DNA from 4 places in the Staphylococcus coagulans genome. Region 1 is predicted to be linked to each of the others. Evidence: riboswitches for the same ligand, from Rfam matches in the RefSeq annotation. Region 1 holds a riboswitch; each other region holds the start of a gene.
The links. A riboswitch is a leader RNA that binds a small molecule or an ion and turns the genes downstream of it on or off. The one in region 1 is predicted to bind S-adenosylmethionine.

Region 1 (4,970 bases):
ACTTAATGAGTTGCTTAACAATTGCGCTATTTGGTATTAGAACGCCTTCCGACAGTGATAAGCGCAATAAATCATTGTTTAGCACAAAAAAAGAACGGCAAAATCTTTTTCTAATTATCAGATTTTACCGTTCATCGCTATGTGTTGTCTGGATGTGCTTTTTGGCATTTAGCGATTGCTTGGTTGTAAGCTGCTAGTTTTTCTTGCTTAATCATATGAGCTGCAGTATTGACCGGTTCATATGCTTCCCACTCCGCTCTTTTTTCAATCAATACAGCTAAAGAGAGCAGAGAGATTTTAAGTGATGTTTTTGTTGTCATATTATAAATCTCCATTCAAGAATTGCGCCTCCCCATTGAAAAAGCTCCAATTCGCATCTGTATTTTCTACAAGGCTAATCAGTACATCTTCTTTTCGAATACCTAATTTTTGATGTAATGTTTCTACCAACTTGCGATAAAAAATCGTTTTTTGTTCTTCCGTTCTTGGACGCGTGATAAGCGTAAAAACTAACACATCCTTCGTCCGTTCTATGCCTAAACCTGTATCTAAAATTTGCATCTCATACGCTTCGTGTTGCGTCACGATTTGATAGCGGTCCCCCACCGGTGCACGAAAGGCTTCTAGCATCACTTCATATGAGATATCTAAAACTTCCTTAATATAAGCTTCATCTTTCCCTTTAATTAGATCTATTTTAATGATTGGCATTATCATTCCCCTTTTCATCAAGATTTGAGTAACCCCATTTTAATGCAAGAAGTAGACCAACAAATGTTCCTATAAAACCATAAAGCCAGATGGATAACATTTCATTTACAAACATTATGCTTCCCCCTTATCCACAGAGAGTTGGCGCGCTCGATAATGCATGACAGAGGAAGTTACAGTGATCGTCAGTATGCCCAAAATAGTGGCAACAGCACCGGCAGACATTGTACTTGGAATCACACCGCCAAAATAAATGACAAGATAGGATATTAAACCAACGACCATCGAAAGTTCTGCTGCACGGGCAGGTGCTTTTCGTTTCGCATATACCGCATGTAAAATAGGACCCATTGTACCGGCTGCAATACCGGAAATCCCAATCCACATGAGGTCACTCATATAGAGCGGTGGTTTCAAAACTAATAAAAACGATAAAAGCCCTACAATCGGTACAGAAGCACGACTAATACGAAAAGCAATTCGATTGGCTTTCTCTGTTTCAAGATTCACCCACTTCTGTTTGACAATCAGTTTTAAAAATAAATCATTCGCGAACACTGTAGAAATAGACACAAACAAGCCATCTGTCGTTGACATAGCCGCTGCTAATATAACGACACCGAATAAAGCAACAATCACAGCAGGAAACGCCCACTCTATATATTGTAGTAAGGCTAAATCTGAACTTGCGACTTGCCCACCCAATGCTACGCGACTATAAATACCGCCAAAAAGTACAAGTAAACATAAAGCCATTACAATGATATAAGTACGAATCATGCGCCCTAAATCTTTTTCACTTTTTAGACCTAAAATTTTATTAAACAAGTGCGGCGCTGACGCAAAAGCCCATTGAATAATAATCGCACCGATAATCATTGTAAAAGAATGAAAGTGAACGGATTCAGGATTAAAAACTTGGACTAAGTGATGATTTTGATGATCTAAGTTTTGTGCAATCCCTGAAAACGTATCATGGATGCTACCTTTCCAAAATAGCACAATGCCAGAGATAAAAATGGCAAGGCCAGCTACTGCCATAATGATGACTTGTATGGCATCGGTATAAATATCTGCTAGTGCACCACCTACGTAAACATAAATCACAACAATGACTGTGATTACAATCAAACTTGAAAAGTAACTCATACCGAGTAAATGTTTGAAAATCAAAGCGCCTGCTACAAGCTGACTTGCGATATAGAAAATATTAAATAATAAGATCATAGCCGTCCCAACACGTAAAATAGGACTGTCATAAAAATCGCCTAACCAATCTGGTAGCGAGAGGGATTGCTGCGTTGTATTTAATGATCTGACTCTTTTAGCGACCATTAAAACACCTGTAGGGCCACCGATAAACATCGCTAAAAACAACCATAAATTATTGAGTCCCCACGCATACGACCATCCCGGATAACCTAGAAAGGTTGCAGCACTTAAATACGTCGCTGCAAAAGACAATCCTAGCGTACGGGGGCCAATCCTTCCAAAGCCAGTCGCAAAATCTGAAATACTGTTCATCTTTCTAGAACTGACAAAGCCTACCGTAATCATGAACGCCATGAAAACAATAAAACCTATCCATGTATACACTTTAACGTCATTCATAATCATCCCCCTATATCTGTACTAAATTGGCTTTTTTATTTCGTGCAGGATGTGTCGGTTTCACTTTCGTATGGCCTTTGCCAAACATATTTTCACGTAAAGTTTCACCTTCATATTCTGTACGATATATGCCTCTTTTTTGTAATTCAGGAATGATTAAGTCCACAAATTCTTCAAATGTACCTGGTGAATAAGTCTGCGCAATATTAAAACCGTCCGCACCACCTTCATTCACCCATAACTCCAATTGATCAGCAATTTGTGTGGGTGTTCCGATGAATTTAGCCGTCCCATTACCTAGTCCGTGATTTTTCACCGCTTCTCGCAATGTCCATTTTCGATGTGGGTCTTTTGTATATAAATTGAGATTGCCTTGCATCGCTTCTGTCTCGATATTTTCGATATATTCATCTGGATCATATTGAGAAAAATCAATACCCGTATGTCCACTTAACAATGCGACTGAACCTTCATAGCTGACTTCATTTTGAAGCGCTTCATATTTTTCATAAGCCTCTGCTTCAGTTTCACCGATAATAGGTAAAACCATTGGAAAAACAAGTATATCTTCTCCATCACGGCCAAATTGTTGTGCTCTTGTCCGAATGTCTGTGACATATGCCCGTAACGATTCAATAGAGGTGTGTTTTGTAAACACAGCCTCTGCATGCTTTGCAGCAAATATTTTGCCTTTTTCGGAAGCACCTGCTTGAAATAAAACAGGCGTTCTTTGAGGGGAAGGCTCTACAAGATGCGGGCCGGGTATATCGAAAAATGTACCTTTATGATGAATCGCATGAACTTTAGAAGGATCAGCATACGTATCTGTCTCACGCGCTTTAACAACTGCATCGTCCTCCCAACTGTCTTCCCACAGCTGATAGCTCACTTGCAAAAATTCGTCAGCACGGTTGTAACGTAATGCTTTAGGCAAGCGTTCTTTTAAGCCTAAGTTCACTGCTTCGCTTTCTAAATAAGACGTCACAACATTCCAACCTAATCGGCCATTTGTCAGATGATCAAGTGTAGATAATTGACGTGCCAACTTATATGGCTGGGCATAGGTAGTAGAGACAGTAGGTGCAATACCAATATGCTCAGTTACCGCTGCAATGGCAGAAACGAGCGGAATAGGATCATGTGCGGGGAGTTGAACTGCGTGTTTCACTGCGGCGTCATGAGATTGGTTGTAAACACTATAAGTGCCCAACACATCAGCAATAAAAATACCATCAAATAAACCACGTTCTAAAGTTTGAGCAATATCCGTCCAATATTTTAAATTGTGGTGTGTCGCTCCTTTATCTTTTGGATGTTTCCATAAACCTGAAGCATGGGGAGAGGGAGAGTTTTGGACGAATCCGTTAAAATGAATTTGTTTTCGTGTCATGAACATTACCTCCTAAGAAATAGGAAGATAAGGCATAGCTGTAGTTGACTTATCTTCTAGCAATTGTGCTACTGGAATTGGCACAGTGAATTAATCCTGTTGCCGAGATTTCATCGGGCCAGTCCCTCCATCTCTCTTGATAAGACGATGATGTACACTCATGGGGTACTTTTTAATAAGTGAAAGGTAAAACACTGACCGGTAGAATAATCACTTCCTTCACATGGCGGCTTACGCTTTAAAAGCGCTCATGTCAATCTACCAGATCATGAATTTCCATTTATTTTCATTTTGTGCGACGCTTAAAAGTTAAATTTTGGCAAAGCCTTTTTCCAAATCTGCGATAATATCATCGATATGCTCAAGTCCTATCGAAAGACGAATCGTCTCCGGGGCAATACCTGCTGCTGTTTGTTCTGCTTCCGTCAATTGTTGATGTGTCGTGGATGCGGGGTGAATGACAAGTGACTTTGCATCTCCTACATTCGCTAATAAAGAAAATAATTCTAAGCCTTCAATAAACTTTTTACCTGCTTCGTATCCACCTTTAACACCAAAGGTAAAGATGGAACTTGCACCTTTTGGTAAATACTTCTCTTTTAACGCGTAATATTCACTCGTAGGTAAACCAGCATATTTAACCCATGCGACTTTATCATGCTTTTCAAGATATTGTGCAACTTTTTCAGCATTTTCCACATGACGTTCTAATCGTAATGAAAGTGTCTCTAAGCCTTGCGTTAGTAAAAATGCATTGAATGGTGAAATCGCTGCCCCTGTATCTCTTAAAATTGTTGTACGAATTTTAAAAGCAAGTGCGGCTTCTCCAAATTTTTCACTGAACACTAAGCCGTGATAAGACGGATCGGGTTCACTTAATCCTGGAAACTTGCCATTATCCCAATTAAAGTTACCTGCATCAACAATAACACCACCCATTGATGTTCCGTGCCCACCAATAAATTTGGTCGCAGAATGAACAACAATGTTCGCGCCATATTCAATTGGACGTAAAAGATAAGGCGTTGCAAATGTATTATCAACAATAAGCGGTATACCTTGAGCTTTTGTAATCGCTGCAAGTGCATCGAAATCCTCAACATTGCCTTCTGGGTTCCCAATGGTTTCTACAAATAATGCCTTCGTATTGTCTTGAATCGCATTTTCTATACTACTGACATCTTTCGTATCTACTAATGTGACATCAATCCCATATTTAGGTAACGTATGTGTGAAAAGCGTATGTGTTCCGCCATAT
Region 2 (4,970 bases), 840 kb from region 1:
ACCATTCGATATTCCGCCCATCTATATATTCAATATAAAACAATATGGCAATGATTTTTTTGAAAAAAACAAGCATTTTAATTAATAATTTGATATATTAAAATTAATTGGAATAAGGAGGTCAAAGGCATGATCAAATTTTATCATTATCCAAATTGTACAACATGTAAAAAAGCAGCGAAATTTTTATCTGATCATGGGGTGAGCTATGAGCCTATCGATATTGTACAGCACACACCGACAGAAAAAGAGTTTCGTCAAATTATAGAAAAATCAGGCTTGGATATTAAAAAGTTCTTTAATACACATGGCGCAAAATACAGAGCGTTAAATCTTAAAGACAAACTAGAAAATATGAATGAAGACGAAAAAATAAGTTTACTTGCTTCTGATGGCATGTTAGTAAAGCGACCATTAGCAATCTTAGGTGATAAAGTGACAGTCGGCTTTAATGAAGAGGTCTATCGCAATACTTGGCTATCATAAAATAGTTGATAGAACCGTTCCAATATGTCATGATAAAATTGTAATTGTAAACATTATAGGAGGGGATTAACGTGGCAGTGCCAAGCGAATTAAAATATTCTAAAGAACACGAATGGGTAAAAGTTGAAGGTCAAACAGCGACAATTGGAATTACAGATTTTGCGCAAAGCGAATTAGGTGATATTGTCTTTGTAGAGCTTCCAGAAGCAGAAGATGAACTTACTGAAGGTGAAACTTTCGGAAGTGTGGAATCAGTTAAAACTGTTTCTGAATTGTATTCTCCTGTATCAGGAAAAGTCATCGAAGTGAATGAAGGTTTAGAAGACGAACCTGAAGCGGTTAACGAATCACCTTATGAAAAAGCTTGGATGGTAAAAGTTGAATTAAGCGATGAAAGCCAATTAGATGCATTATTAAGTGCAGCTGATTATGAACAAATGATTGGTGAATAATGCCCGCATAAAGACTCCTCGGTAATCTGATTATCAAGGAGTTTTTTGTACTCAAATATTTTTTAGAAGGTGAAGACCATGGCGATGATCAATAAGGTTATTGTTGTAGAAGGTAAATCTGATAAAAAACGTGTTCAAGAGGTGTTGTTAGAACCTGTCGAAATTATATGTACACATGGAACGATGGGAATTGAAAAATTAGACAATATGATTGAATATTTGTATGATAGACAGGTCTACATTTTGGTAGATTCAGATGCGGAAGGTCGAAAAATCCGCAAATGGTTTACAACTTATTTGAGTGAGCGCATCGATATTTTCATCGATACGAATTATAGTGAAGTGGCACGTTGTCCACGCGATTACCTCTCTAATGTATTACAACATTTTGGATTTAAAGTAAAAAAAGATTTTTATGTTAAAGGGAAGTATTCATATCATGAGTGTTTCAGAGCAATTGAACAATATATATAGAAATAAAGATGAAAACGTTCATCTCATATTTGGTTATACACCGATGTGTGGGACATGTAAAATGTCTGAAAGAATGTTAGATATTGCAAATGAGATGACACAATTACCTATTGTGAAAATAGATTTAAATTTTCATCCAGATTGGAGCCAAGCAAATGAAATACAGTCTGTGCCTGTGTTAATGATCATGCATTATGATCAAGAAGTAGAAAGGTTATATGCTTTTCAGTCTGTACCGTACTTGTTAGAAAAAATAAAAAAAGTAATTGACGCATGTTGATTACAATGATAAGATTAATATCAATTAAATAGTCAGAAAACTCTTATCCGGAGTGGTGGAGGGATGTGCCCTATGAAGCCCGGCAACCGTCTAGTATATAGAAATGGTGCCAATTCACATAAAGTAAAAATTTTACTTTTGAAGATGAGAGAAAAGCGATTTGTGTTAATGCTTTCTCTTTCATTTTTTAAAAGAGAAAGCATTTTTTATTTTGCAGATAAGAGGGGAAACACAAGGAGGAACAGTATGATTGAGCTTAAAAACATCGTTAAAAAGTACGAAAGTAAATCAAAATCTGTAACAGCTGTAGATCATGTTGACCTAAAGATAGAGAAGGGTTCAATCTATGGTATTATCGGATTTTCTGGTGCTGGTAAAAGTACTTTAATACGATTATTTAATTATCTAGAAACACCTACATCAGGCGATGTGATTATCGGCGGGGATAACATAGGACAGTTAAGTAAAGCAGATTTACGCAAAAAACGACAAAAAGTCAGTATGATTTTCCAACACTTTAATTTATTGTGGTCAAGAACGGTAATGGATAATATTATTTTCCCACTAGAAATTTCAGGAGTTGCAAAAAGTGAAGCAAAGCAGATAGCATTAGAGCTCGTTGAACGTGTTGGTTTAAAAGGGAGAGAGCATGCGTACCCTTCTGAATTATCAGGTGGTCAAAAACAACGTGTCGGCATTGCGCGCGCACTTGCCAATGATCCAGAAGTATTATTATGTGACGAAGCAACAAGTGCACTTGACCCTCAAACGACAGATGAAATATTAGACTTGCTTTTACAACTTAAAAAGGAAAAGAATTTAACGATTATTATTATTACACATGAGATGCACGTTATTCGTCGGATTTGTGATGAAGTATCTGTAATGGAAAATGGTCGTGTCATTGAGCAAGGTAAAGTTTCTGATATTTTTGAAAATCCACAGCACGCAGTGACACGCCGCTTTGTTCAAGAAGACTTGAAACCGAGTGATGAAAGTGATGAGCTTGTAGCGACATTTCCTCTAGCAAAAGATGATGTTTTGATTAAATTGACTTTTTCTGGCGATAATACAACACGTCCGATATTGTCTCATCTATCGCAAGAATATCATCTTTCAGCCAATATTTTAGAGGGTAATATTAAACAATCAAAAACGGGAACTATAGGCTATTTACTCGTTCACATTCAAGATGTCTCAAAAACAAATTTTGATGAAGTACAAGCGGACTTAGAGTCACAAAATATCGATGTAGAGGTGGTCAGTCATGGGTAAGAGTTTTAGCGAAATACTTCAAGAGATGATAACGATGCCGAATGTACGTTGGCCGGATGTTTGGGTAGCGACATATGAAACGCTATACATGACAATCATCTCAACAGCATTCTCATTTATTTTTGGGCTCATTTTAGGTGTGATTCTGTTTTTAACATCTAAAAGTAAATCTAAAGCAGGACGTATATTTTATAGTATTGTTTCTTTCATTGTGAATTTATTTAGAGCGATACCATTTATCATTTTGATTTTATTGTTAATTCCATTTACAAGTTTACTATTAGGTACAATCAGTGGTCCAACGGGTGCTTTACCTGCTTTAATCATTGGGGCATCTCCTTTCTACGGTCGACTCGTAGAAATTGCGCTTAAAGAGATTGATAAAGGCGTTATTGAAGCGGCGAAATCAATGGGAGCGACAACTTGGACAATCGTATTAAAAGTATTAATACCAGAATCACTACCAGCCTTAATTTCAGGTATTACTGTAACGGCGATTGCTTTAGTAGGATCTACTGCAGTGGCAGGTGTTATCGGTGCTGGTGGTTTAGGTAACTTGGCATACTTAACTGGATTTACGCGAAATCAAAACGACGTTATTTTAGTTTCAACCATTTTAATATTAATTTTGGTATTTATTATTCAATTCTTAGGGGATTGGATAACGAATAAAATAGATAAACGCTAATAATAGTGAAGAGGAGACTGTTTTAATGAAAAGATTTTTATCGATTATTGTTGTTCTTGTTGTTGCAGTTGCTTTAGCCGCATGTGGAAATGGTTCTGATAGTAAAAAAGAAGACAAAAAGATTGTTGTTGGTGCTTCACCTGCGCCACACGCTGAGATCTTAGAAGAAGCAAAGCCATTATTAAAAGATAAAGGTTATGATTTGGAAATTAAAACAATTAACGATTATACAACACCGAACAAGTTGTTAGATGCTGGCGAATTAGATGCAAACTTTTTCCAACACACACCTTATTTAGATACTGAGAAAAAAGACAAAGGTTATAAAATCGAATCTGCTGGTAATGTTCATTTAGAACCTATGGCGGTTTATTCAAAAAAATATAAAAGCTTAAAAGATTTACCAAAAGGAGCAGAAATTTTCGTTTCTAACAACCCAGCTGAACAAGGTCGTTTCTTAAAATTCTTCGTTGATGAAGGTTTAATTAAGATTAAAAAGGGTGTAAAAATCCAAGACGCAACATTTGATGATATTACTGAAAATAAGAAAGACATTAAATTCAACAGTAAACAATCTGCAGAATTCTTACCTAAAACATATCAAAATGGTGAAGGTGATGCGGTCATCATCAATTCAAACTTTGCAATCGAGCAAAAATTAAATCCACAAAAAGATTCTATTGCAGTTGAAAAAGGAAATAATAACCCATATGCAAACTTAATTGCTGTTAAAGAAGGGCATAAGGACGACAAGAAAATTAAAGCTTTAATGGAAGTATTACAATCTAAAGATATTAAAGACTTTATTAAAAAGAAATACGATGGTGCAGTTGAACCAGCGAAATAAATATCTTTGTGAAAACGTGTTTCAAATACTTGAACGCGTGTTAGCGAGATATGTATCAATGATTTGAACTTAATTTAATGCGTAGTACAAACGATTATCGACTATAAGTGTATGAAAGTGAATGTACTACGCATTTTTTATACCTATTCGCACTCAGAATCAAGCTGTTGTTATTTGAAAGGAGCATACATATGAAAAAATTAACGCTATTACTTACATCTATTGCAGTATTCGCACTTGTATTAACGGGCTGTGGACAAGATAAAACGAGTAAAGCAGATGACAAAAAAATAGTTGTCGCAGCAACACCAACACCCCACGGTGAAATTGCTAAAAAAGCTGGCGAAATTATGAAAAAGAAAGGTTACGATGTTCAAATTCGCGAAGTCAATGACTACAAAATCCCGAACAAGTTATTAGATAAAGGCGATGTCGATGCTAACTTATTTCAACACGTTCCTTACTTAA
Region 3 (4,970 bases), 830 kb from region 1:
ATTTTAATCATAGCTTTGAACCTTATTTGCACTACCTTCTATCGCTAATCCCTCTTTGATTTTAAATCTTTTCACTATCAGTTGAGTCATCTCACCATAAGCCAAAAATTTAATTCTATTACATTTTAACGAGACAAAGCAATAAAATCATGTCCATTTATATATTAAATATATAAAATCTATAAAACCTAAAATAACATTGAAATTTTAAATGTTATTTACTATGATTGTAATTGAAGAAATTTTTTAAACAAGAAGCGGGAGGTTGCCTATGATTAAAATATTAACCGATAATGATGCCAGCCAATTTAAACAACTCATGACTGAAGCTTACCAGAATGATCCACTCACTTTTTTACACGAATTCAATACTCCTCCTGAAATTACAGATGAAGAAATCCACAATCTTCTCAACACTGAAAATCAAAATACAAATCTCGTTTTCGGTGCTTTTCAAGATGAAACGCTCGTTGGATTTTTACAACTTTACCATAGCCAGCACATCACTAAAAAACACAAAGCCTTTATCCAAAGTTTATATGTCACACCTCAATATCGCGATGAATCGTTAGCCCATCAATTAATCGATGCCTTTATTCAATATGCCAAAAATCACGGCATAGAAAATATTATGGTATCTGTTGCATCAAATAATATTACAGCTAAAGTATTCTTTGACAAAATTGGTTTCGAATTTTTAGGCTTAGAAGAAAAAGCCAGAAAAATCAACAACCATTATATCGAGGAACATTGGCTAATTTACTATACGTGTTAACACATAATCATCTTTTACTCCCTTTCAATCACAATTTATACGTTTTTCCTCAATACACATCATGACTACATTTACAAAGCCAAACTTGAATCATTCATCTCAAAAGCATTATACGAAATCATTATCGATAGTGCGCCATGAAAATAGAAAAAGCATGAATGAGACAGAAATTCTTTTATTTTCATACTCTCATTCATGCTTCTTTTAGTTATTCGTTTGTAGCTACGGTTAAACCAGGATGATTTGTCACTTTATGCTGTTTTAAAATATTATAATAAATGTGTTTAATTTTAGCTTCATTTACATTAGGTTTAGGGTTCTCATAATTTGTTGCTAAAACGACGATATAATGGTCATTAAAATATGTCGTAAAGGTTTGACCATAAAAAATACCATTAATTCGGTTATGGTCAGGATAAGTGTAAAAACCGTAACGATATTTTTCAGGATATCGTGTTGTCATTAACTCATGAAGATAGGGCTTTGTATCTTTTGATGGGAAAACTTTATTCATTTGAAGTTTTCTAACGAGCACCCCCATGTCATGTACTGACATATATAAATTACCTGCTCCATAATATTGATTCAAAAACATAGGCGGTTTAAATACTGGCGCATTTTTATTTAATTGATAGCCTTTCGCCATATCTTCTTTATAACGTGCATCATTGTAAAATGCGCTATGTTTAAGTTGGAAAGGATTGCCAAAATATTTATAGTAATTTTCTGCATAAGTATGATGCGTCACTTCTTCAATCACTTTTGCGAGTACGAGGTAGTTTGCATCATTATAGAAGTGTTTGTGATAATGCTTCGGATCCACGCCTCTTTTTTGAATTGAATCGACAGCCTCGTCTAAATTTAGAATATCTTTAGAACCTTTGTACTTGTATAGACCACTACGATGTAACATCAAGTCTTTCAACGTAATTTTCGGTGTCGTTTCAAAATGAGATAAATATCGATCCACGTCATCATTAATATTAATTTTGTCATCTAATTCTAGTTTTTTAACCATCATTCCTGTTAAAAACTTTTGAGCTGAACCAATCAAGTAAAGAGTATTTGGATTATTCGGTTTCCCGTTCTCTAAATCTTGAAATCCATAGCCTTTGTTCATCTTTAACTTACCATTTTCAAAAACAGCGATAGAACCGTTAAATTGCACATTTTTTAAATACTGGTCAATTTGGTTATAATTCAGATTCTTTTGATCAAGTACCGTTTTTAAGCGGGGAATATAATCCGTATTCTCAACGCTATTTTTCTTTTTCTCTTGCTGACTCGCTTGAAAATTTGTCAGTTCTTGTTCATGCTGCTTTTTAAAATAACGGTATAAACTCAAACTGCCTATTAATATGACTAATGCAACAAAACAAACGAATACGTTCACTAATAATGATTTATTTTTTTTATTCACTCTCGTTTTACTCCTCTTATAATCATTAGACAAGTTCCAGATTTAAACAGCATCGATTGCAGTCATGATAAGTCTGTCTCAATCTAAAACTTGGTATTCGGTCACTGTTCAATAAGAGAAAGTGAATATCTCCCCATCATTGAGCTAGGACTGGACAATATAGAGTTTACCATGAACATAATACTTTGCAAAAATATTTAATAATTTTATTGTCCACTATGATTATTTTACACATTTAAAGCTTTATAAATCCGAAGTATTCATGCTTAAAACACGATAAATTTTAAGGAAGCGCATCGAGTGAATAAACCTAACTTTATATACATTATTATTTCAAAGTATATGCAATAGCATTTTTATCTATTTAAAATAAAAAGGCTGAGACAATTTTTTTCTGCCTCAGCCTTAACCATTTAGTTTCTTGGTTCACCGTGTACAAGGATGCTACTTAATAAGTCAAACACTTTTTTGATAAAACCAAAAATGCCAGCCATTGTTTTCATCTCCTTTTTCTTTAATTACATTTTTATTGTAATGCTTATTTCTAAAAATTTGTTACTTTTTGCGTAAATGGTTTATTTCTATTCCTAAGTGTAATATGTTTTTCTTTATGTTTAATCGTTTAATATTATTTTTATAATAAATTGACTTTATTTTAAAAAATACAACACCATTGTTTAAAATCAGTGCATTGATCATTCTTTTCAAATTTAAGTATGAAGACTTTAACTTCTATTTCAGTTTTTACAATCTTTAATATTTAATATTCATAGTAATTTGATAAGTATAGTTGACTTTTTAAAAGACACCCGCTAAAATACAAAATATATTATTTTCAGAAAATTCATATAAAACTTATCTAGAGAAGCGGAGGGACTGGCCCTATGAAGTTTCGGCAACAGGCTATATGGTACTGTGCCAATTCCAGTAACTGATGCGCATCTTCGTATCGGTTAGAAGATAAGATTACATGGCAATACTTCTTATCTTTAAAGTAAAGAAGTATTGCTTTTTAATTTTTAGGGGGTCTATTTATGTCAAAGAAACAAATACATTTAAACGGTTTTGTCCAACAGTCTCCATCACCGCATTCCATAGGTTTATGGAAACACGAAAAAGATAAAGGGCATCTTCATGGAGATATCGAATATTGGACGCATCTTGCGCAAACACTCGAAAAAGGAAAGTTTGATGCCCTTTTTATGGCTGACGTTTTAGGGACTTATAGTGCCTATGAAAATTCTCATAGGGCTGCCACAAAATATGCAGTTCAATTTCCTGCTTACGATCCGATTGCAGCGATTTCAGCAATGGCAGCAGTTACGAAGCACCTCGGTTTTGCACCTACCGTATCAACAACATATGCAAAGCCTTATCAATTAGCGCGACAACTCTCTACACTAGATCACTTATCTAAAGGACGAATCGGATGGAATGTCGTTACCTCTTATTTAGAAAGTGAGGCTGTCAACTTAGGTCTCACAGAGCGATTACCAAAAGAAACACGCTATGACCGAGCGGATGAATTTTTAGAAGTCACTTACAAATTATGGGAAAAGAGTTGGGATGACCATGCTATCGTCAGAGATATTGACAGCGATACATATACAGATCCTGATAAAGTCAACTTAATTCATCATAAAGGCAAGTTTTTCAATGTTCCAGGTCCTCACCTTGTTGATCCTTCACCACAACGAACACCTGTTATTTTTCAGGCAGGCGCTTCTTCACGAGGGCGTGATTTTGCAGCGAAACATGCAGAAGCTGTCTTTACGACACAACACTCTTTAGATGCTTGTAAAGCTTATGTCGAGGATGTAAGAGCACGCGCAGAAAAATTCGGGCGTGATAAAAACTCATTGTTATTTTTACCGCTTATTATGCCAATTATTGGAGAAACTGAAGAAGCAGCTGAAGAAAAACATCAAGCATTAGTTGAATTGGTCAGTTATGAAGGAACCGCTGCTTTATTGAGTGGACATACCGGTATTGATTTCTCTCAATACGATCCAGATCAATATCTAGAAAGCATTGAAACTGGTGCAATTCAGCATGCTATGGATATGTATACTAAAGACCCAAATCGCAAATGGACGTTGCGAGAAGCGATTAAATTTCATGGCTTAGGGACAGGTCCAGTCCGCTTCGTAGGCACACCTGAAAAGATTGCAGATCAACTGGAAGAGTGGATTCGTGTTGCTGATGTAGACGGATTTAATGTTGCACAAGCCTATTCTCCGGGCACACTTGAAGCGTTTGTTGAAAAAGTGGTTCCAGTCCTTCAAGAAAGAGGCATTTATCGACAAGATTATGAAGGAGAGACACTTCGAGAAAACCTATTTGGTCAAGGTGCAAAATACATTCGTGAAGATCATCCAGCACGTCAACTTTCAAATTAAAAAACTACTGTAATTTTATTTTATAAAGGGAGGGATTATATGAAAATTTCGGTCTCAAAGCTTGGATTTCCACCTTCATTGTTATGGGGCTACGTAGGTGTTTTAATATTTATGATGGGAGAAGGTTTAGAAGCCGCATGGATTAGTCCCTATCTTATTGACCATGGATTGACACTACAACAAGCTGCCTATGTCACTACCTGCTACGGTGTGACCATAGCCATTGCATCATGGTTTTCTGGTGTGTTAGTTGAAATGTTTGGACCACGAAAAGTGATGCTGACAGGTACAGTTATCTATATTATTGGACAAATATTATTTATTAGTTGGGCTTTACCTTCTGAACACTATTTTTTGATGATTATTACCTATAGTG
Region 4 (4,970 bases), 700 kb from region 1:
TAATTAAAAGATTCAATTTCATCCATAATACTTTGAAGCGCATTGACATCGTATTGAATACGACCATGGAAAACAAATTTGTTAAAGAACTCATTCAACTGCTCTGGGCCTACTAAAACTTTTGTTGTTCCTTGTGTTGTAAAGCTTGAGATAGTTACATCGCCTTCACGTTTTGGATTAAAATATAAAATCGTAGTTGGTGTATATTTTAAATCCAATTGACGTTGCAATTGTGTTGCAACTTGCTCAATTTGTTTGATTTGTTGTGTATAGTCTTTGATTGAAAGTGCATTTTGTTCACCATCTTGTTGGTCTAACACAACCATCTGTGGTGTTGATGGATCTAAATCTAATATTTTGAAAACTTGCTCTAACATTGGATTTTCTGAAAATTGATTTTGACTAACGCCTTGGTAAACATGACCTTTTAAAAGTTCAGAATCTATAATATAAAGACCTGTGCGTGTCAAAACGAGATGACTCATACGTGTAATATCCTCTAAATCATTAGTGGGTAAAAAGATATTGGCCATGATATGCATATCTTCTGGTCGAATACGTTTTTCTTTGACTAATCTTTCACGTATTCCAAGTAAACGCATATCTGTCACATATTCACTACTATTTTTTGAAAATAATTTTAAAGCATCAATTTCTCTATTTTTTGAAGAAAGCATTGTTTCATATTCTTCTTTATGTTGCGTGTCCGCTTTTTTCTTTTCAATTCGAACTTTTTCAAGCTCTTCTTCATGTTCGTGAGTCAGTTGATCTTGCTTCGATTGATATTGACTTGCGTAACTTTCTTTAGCTTTCTTTTTACTTTTGAGCGCTACCAAAAACAAAATAAAGAATAATGCTGCAATTACAATAGCAGCAATGAGGCCTATTTCGATTGGACCAAATTGTGTCATTTGCAATACCTTCCTTTTATCTACATTTCTACAGTTATTTCTATTATATTAAATAACTATAAAATTAGCGATAGTTAAAGCAATAAAATTTATTGTAAAGCAGAAACCGCTTCTTTTAATAATTCAATTTTATCTGTTTTTTCCCAAGGTAATTGCACATCATTTCGACCAAAGTGGCCATATGCAGCCGTTTGTTTATAAATTGGACGTTGTAAATCAAGCATTTTAATAATTCCAGCAGGCCGTAAATCAAAGTGATCACGTACTGCTTGAATTAAAGTATCCTCACTGACTCTTCCTGTACCAAATGTATCGATGGCGATAGAAACTGGCTGAGCGACACCAATGGCGTAGGCAAGCTGCACTTCACATTTATCTGCAAGTTGAGCAGCTACAATGTTTTTTGCGACATAGCGCGCTGCATAGGCTGCGGAACGGTCTACTTTTGTAGGATCTTTTCCTGAAAACGCGCCCCCACCATGACATGCATAACCGCCGTAAGTATCAACAATAATTTTACGCCCAGTTAAGCCTGCATCGCCTTGTGGACCACCAATGACAAAACGCCCTGTTGGATTAATGAAAAATTTAGTCTCTTCATCTAATAAGCTTGGGTCTACTGTTGGATAAATAACATACTCTTTAATATCATTTTGAATTTTTTCTAATTCAATTTCTTCGTGATGTTGTGAAGAAACAACGATTGTATCGATACGTTTTGGTTGATTTTGTTCATCATATTCAACAGTCACTTGGACTTTACCATCAGGTCGTAAATAATCTAAAGTTCCATTTTTACGGACTTCTGATAAACGTTTCGATAATTTATGTGACAGGTCAATTGGTAATGGCATGAGTGTATCTGTTTCATTTGTCGCAAAACCGAACATCAAGCCTTGATCGCCAGCACCAGTATTTAACTCTTCGTCATTCATTTCATCACGATATTCCAACGCGCGATCGACACCTTGTGCAATATCAGGTGATTGTTCATCTATCGCTGTTAAAACAGACATTGTTTTATAGTCGTAACCATACTTCGCACGTGTATAACCAATCTCTCTAACTGTTTCGCGTACGACTTTTGGAATATCGACATAAGTAGAAGTAGAAATCTCACCCGCGATTAAGGCCATACCTGTCGTCACTGTCGTCTCACAAGCGACACGTGCATTTTTATCTCCTTTCAAAATTTCATCCAAAATTGCATCAGAAATCTGGTCTGCAATCTTATCAGGATGACCTTCTGTTACTGATTCTGAAGTAAATAAGCGTCTGTTGTATGTCATAATAAACTCCTTTATATAATGGATTACGAACATTCTCTCTCTGAGCTCAATAAAAAAAGAGCCTTTCAACACTATAAAATAGAGTGAAGGCCCTAACGTCCATTCGCTCTTATCGTTCAGACCATATTTGTCTGCAAACGGTTTGGCACCTTTCTTCGTTAAAAGAGGTTGCTGGGTTTCATTGGGTCCATGTCCCTCCACCACTCAGGATAAGAGAATCCGTTAGCACTATATTACATAACTTTTATCAGTCTGTCAATTTCGTACTTCTGCACAAATCATTTCTAAAACCTTTCTTATCTAGAAAGATTTATGATAAATGCATCGATATTCATGGAAGAAAACCACTAAAAAATTGGATATGAACGTGAAGCATTTAAGTTTCCGTTTAAGTTATAGCTGAAATCACTAGCAGAATACGTAAAAATAAATATTTAATCTAAATGCTGTTATTTTTTCTTAAATATAGTAGGGATTATTTCTCTAATATGTTATACTCTTAAATTGTAAAGGCTTACATTCAACAAAATTCGGAGGGGATTAGATCATGTCATTTAATACTAGTGCGTTAGAGGCATTAATCGATAAGCCAAGTTCTCATTTTCAACTTACAACAACAGAACTTTATAACAAAATCTTAAAACGTGATGAAGCAGAGTTAACAGAACTCGGTGCCATCAATGCGAAAACAGGTGAATACACGGGGCGCTCACCTAAAGATAAATTTATTGTAGACAATCCACAGGTGAAAGACGATATCGATTGGGGGGCGATTAATCAACCTATATCAGAAGAAAAATTTCTCAATCTCTACCATAAAGTTATTGATTACTTAAACGACAAAGAAGAATTGTTTGTTTTTAATGGCTACGCAGGAAGTGATTCGAATTCGCAACTTAAATTGACAGTGGTTAATGAATTCGCATGGCATAATTTATTTGCGCAAAATATGTTTATTAAACCGACTTCTAAAGAAGAAGCTTCAAAAATCAAAGCAGATTTTACATTAATTTCTGCACCCCACTTTAAGGCAGATCCAAAAATCGATGGTACACGCTCAGAAACTTTTGTTATCATCTCTTTCAAGCATAAAACGATTTTAATTGGTGGCACAGAATATGCGGGTGAAATGAAAAAATCTGTCTTCTCTGTCATGAACTATTTGTTACCACAACATAATATTATGAGCATGCATTGTTCAGCGAATGTTGGAGATAAAGGCGATGTCGCACTCTTCTTTGGACTCTCTGGAACAGGTAAAACAACATTATCAGCAGACCCAAATCGTAAACTCATTGGTGATGACGAGCACGGTTGGAACGAGAACGGTGTTTTCAATATTGAGGGTGGCTGCTATGCTAAAGCGATTAACTTATCAGCTGAAAAAGAGCCACAAATTTTCAATGCAATCCGATATGGTACTGTACTTGAAAATTTAGTTGTTGATGCACATGGATATATTGACTTTGATGATAATCATTATACTGAAAACACACGCGCGGCTTACCCGATTGACCATATCGATAATGTTGTGCTCCCTTCTAAAGCATCTCATCCAAATACAATTATCTTTTTGACAGCTGATGCATTTGGTGTTTTACCACCAATTTCTAAATTAAATAAAGATCAAGCGATGTATCACTTCTTGAGTGGCTTTACTTCAAAATTAGCGGGTACAGAAAGAGGCATTACTGAACCAGTCCCTTCATTCTCAACTTGTTTCGGTGCACCATTCTTACCTCTTAGAGCTGAAGTTTATGCAAATTTACTCGGTGACCTTATCGATAAACATGCCGTTGATGTTTACCTTGTCAACACTGGTTGGACAGGTGGAAAATATGGTGTAGGTAATCGTATTGAATTAAAATATACAAGAAAAATGGTCAATGATGCGATAAATGGTGCGCTTAAAAATACAGGATTCGAAAAAGATGAAGTTTTTGGATTGTCGATTCCTACTGAAATTGAAGGCGTACCGAGCACAATTCTACAACCTAAAAATGCTTGGTCTGATAAAGAAGCCTATACTGATCAAGCACAACTTCTTGTAGAGCGCTTTAAAGATAACTTCAAAAAATTTGGCGCAAATGCGCAAGATTTAGAACTAAACGGTGGATTCAAATCGAATTAAGAATATGATTGATTTATTTAAGCAATTTCATAATCTTATGTAAGCAAAAAGCGCGCTCAGTTCCATTTAACGGGCGCGCTTTTATATTTGTAATAATGATAAAATTTATTTTTTAATAATCGATAAACTTCATTCATGATTGACTGTCATGTCGAAGCATCCAATCCTGTATGAAAGCTAAAACTTTTTTCATGGCTTGTGGTCTAGGCACGTGACCTTCATCACGTTGATAGAATGTTTCATACCGAGCGCCAACCTGTTCTAAATGTTGTGCCAAATCATATGCTTGATGAATACCTACTTGCCGGTCTTGTGCTCCGTGAATAATTAAAATAGGAGGCGATTCAGCATCAATATCAGGAAGTGGATTTCGATTACGATAGGCTTCTATGTCTTTTTTAGGATGCCCTACCATTCTTCTTAACATACCTCTTAAATCTACACGCTCTTCATACATTAACTTTAAATCCGTAACGCCACCCCAAATAATATAGCTATTGGCTTTAACAGTTTGAAATGTAAGTAAACCTTGAATCCCACCTCTAGAAAATCCAACTAGATGCAGTGACGCGTGCGGATACATATTTTTTAACATCGTTGCGGCAACCACAACATCATTTAAATCTTTACCCGCAAATT

Region 2: it holds a riboswitch for S-adenosylmethionine, as region 1 does, so the genes downstream of both, KM149_RS09580 (methionine ABC transporter ATP-binding protein) here and KM149_RS01605 (LLM class flavin-dependent oxidoreductase) in region 1, are expected to answer to the same signal.
Region 3: it holds a riboswitch for S-adenosylmethionine, as region 1 does, so the genes downstream of both, KM149_RS09640 (LLM class flavin-dependent oxidoreductase) here and KM149_RS01605 (LLM class flavin-dependent oxidoreductase) in region 1, are expected to answer to the same signal.
Region 4: it holds a riboswitch for S-adenosylmethionine, as region 1 does, so the genes downstream of both, metK (methionine adenosyltransferase) here and KM149_RS01605 (LLM class flavin-dependent oxidoreductase) in region 1, are expected to answer to the same signal.

What each region holds. Positions count from the first base shown of each region.
Region 1 covers NZ_CP092966.1:373,257-378,226, reverse strand. Annotated here, with positions in the region: gene KM149_RS01620 (hypothetical protein) at 138-320, opposite strand; gene KM149_RS01615 (tautomerase family protein) at 322-711, opposite strand; gene KM149_RS11945 (hypothetical protein) at 698-826, opposite strand; gene KM149_RS01610 (sodium:solute symporter family protein) at 826-2,322, opposite strand; gene KM149_RS01605 (LLM class flavin-dependent oxidoreductase) at 2,333-3,712, opposite strand; SAM riboswitch class I at 3,759-3,858, opposite strand; gene KM149_RS01600 (O-acetylhomoserine aminocarboxypropyltransferase/cysteine synthase family protein) at 4,022-4,970, opposite strand, start outside.
Region 2 covers NZ_CP092966.1:2,015,875-2,020,844, reverse strand. Annotated here, with positions in the region: gene KM149_RS09600 (arsenate reductase family protein) at 130-486, shown strand; gene gcvH (glycine cleavage system protein GcvH) at 558-938, shown strand; gene KM149_RS09590 (toprim domain-containing protein) at 1,017-1,412, shown strand; gene KM149_RS09585 (thioredoxin family protein) at 1,378-1,692, shown strand; SAM riboswitch class I at 1,733-1,843, shown strand; gene KM149_RS09580 (methionine ABC transporter ATP-binding protein) at 1,939-2,967, shown strand; gene KM149_RS09575 (methionine ABC transporter permease) at 2,960-3,655, shown strand; gene KM149_RS09570 (MetQ/NlpA family ABC transporter substrate-binding protein) at 3,681-4,502, shown strand; gene KM149_RS09565 (MetQ/NlpA family ABC transporter substrate-binding protein) at 4,694-4,970, shown strand, end outside.
Region 3 covers NZ_CP092966.1:2,024,493-2,029,462, forward strand. Annotated here, with positions in the region: gene KM149_RS09630 (GNAT family N-acetyltransferase) at 272-775, shown strand; gene KM149_RS09635 (serine hydrolase domain-containing protein) at 984-2,195, opposite strand; SAM riboswitch class I at 3,048-3,162, shown strand; gene KM149_RS09640 (LLM class flavin-dependent oxidoreductase) at 3,230-4,594, shown strand; gene KM149_RS09645 (MFS transporter) at 4,634-4,970, shown strand, end outside.
Region 4 covers NZ_CP092966.1:1,072,670-1,077,639, reverse strand. Annotated here, with positions in the region: gene KM149_RS05090 (NERD domain-containing protein) at 1-911, opposite strand, end outside; gene metK (methionine adenosyltransferase) at 1,001-2,200, opposite strand; SAM riboswitch class I at 2,307-2,416, opposite strand; gene pckA (phosphoenolpyruvate carboxykinase (ATP)) at 2,748-4,331, shown strand; gene KM149_RS05075 (alpha/beta hydrolase family protein) at 4,465-4,970, opposite strand, start outside.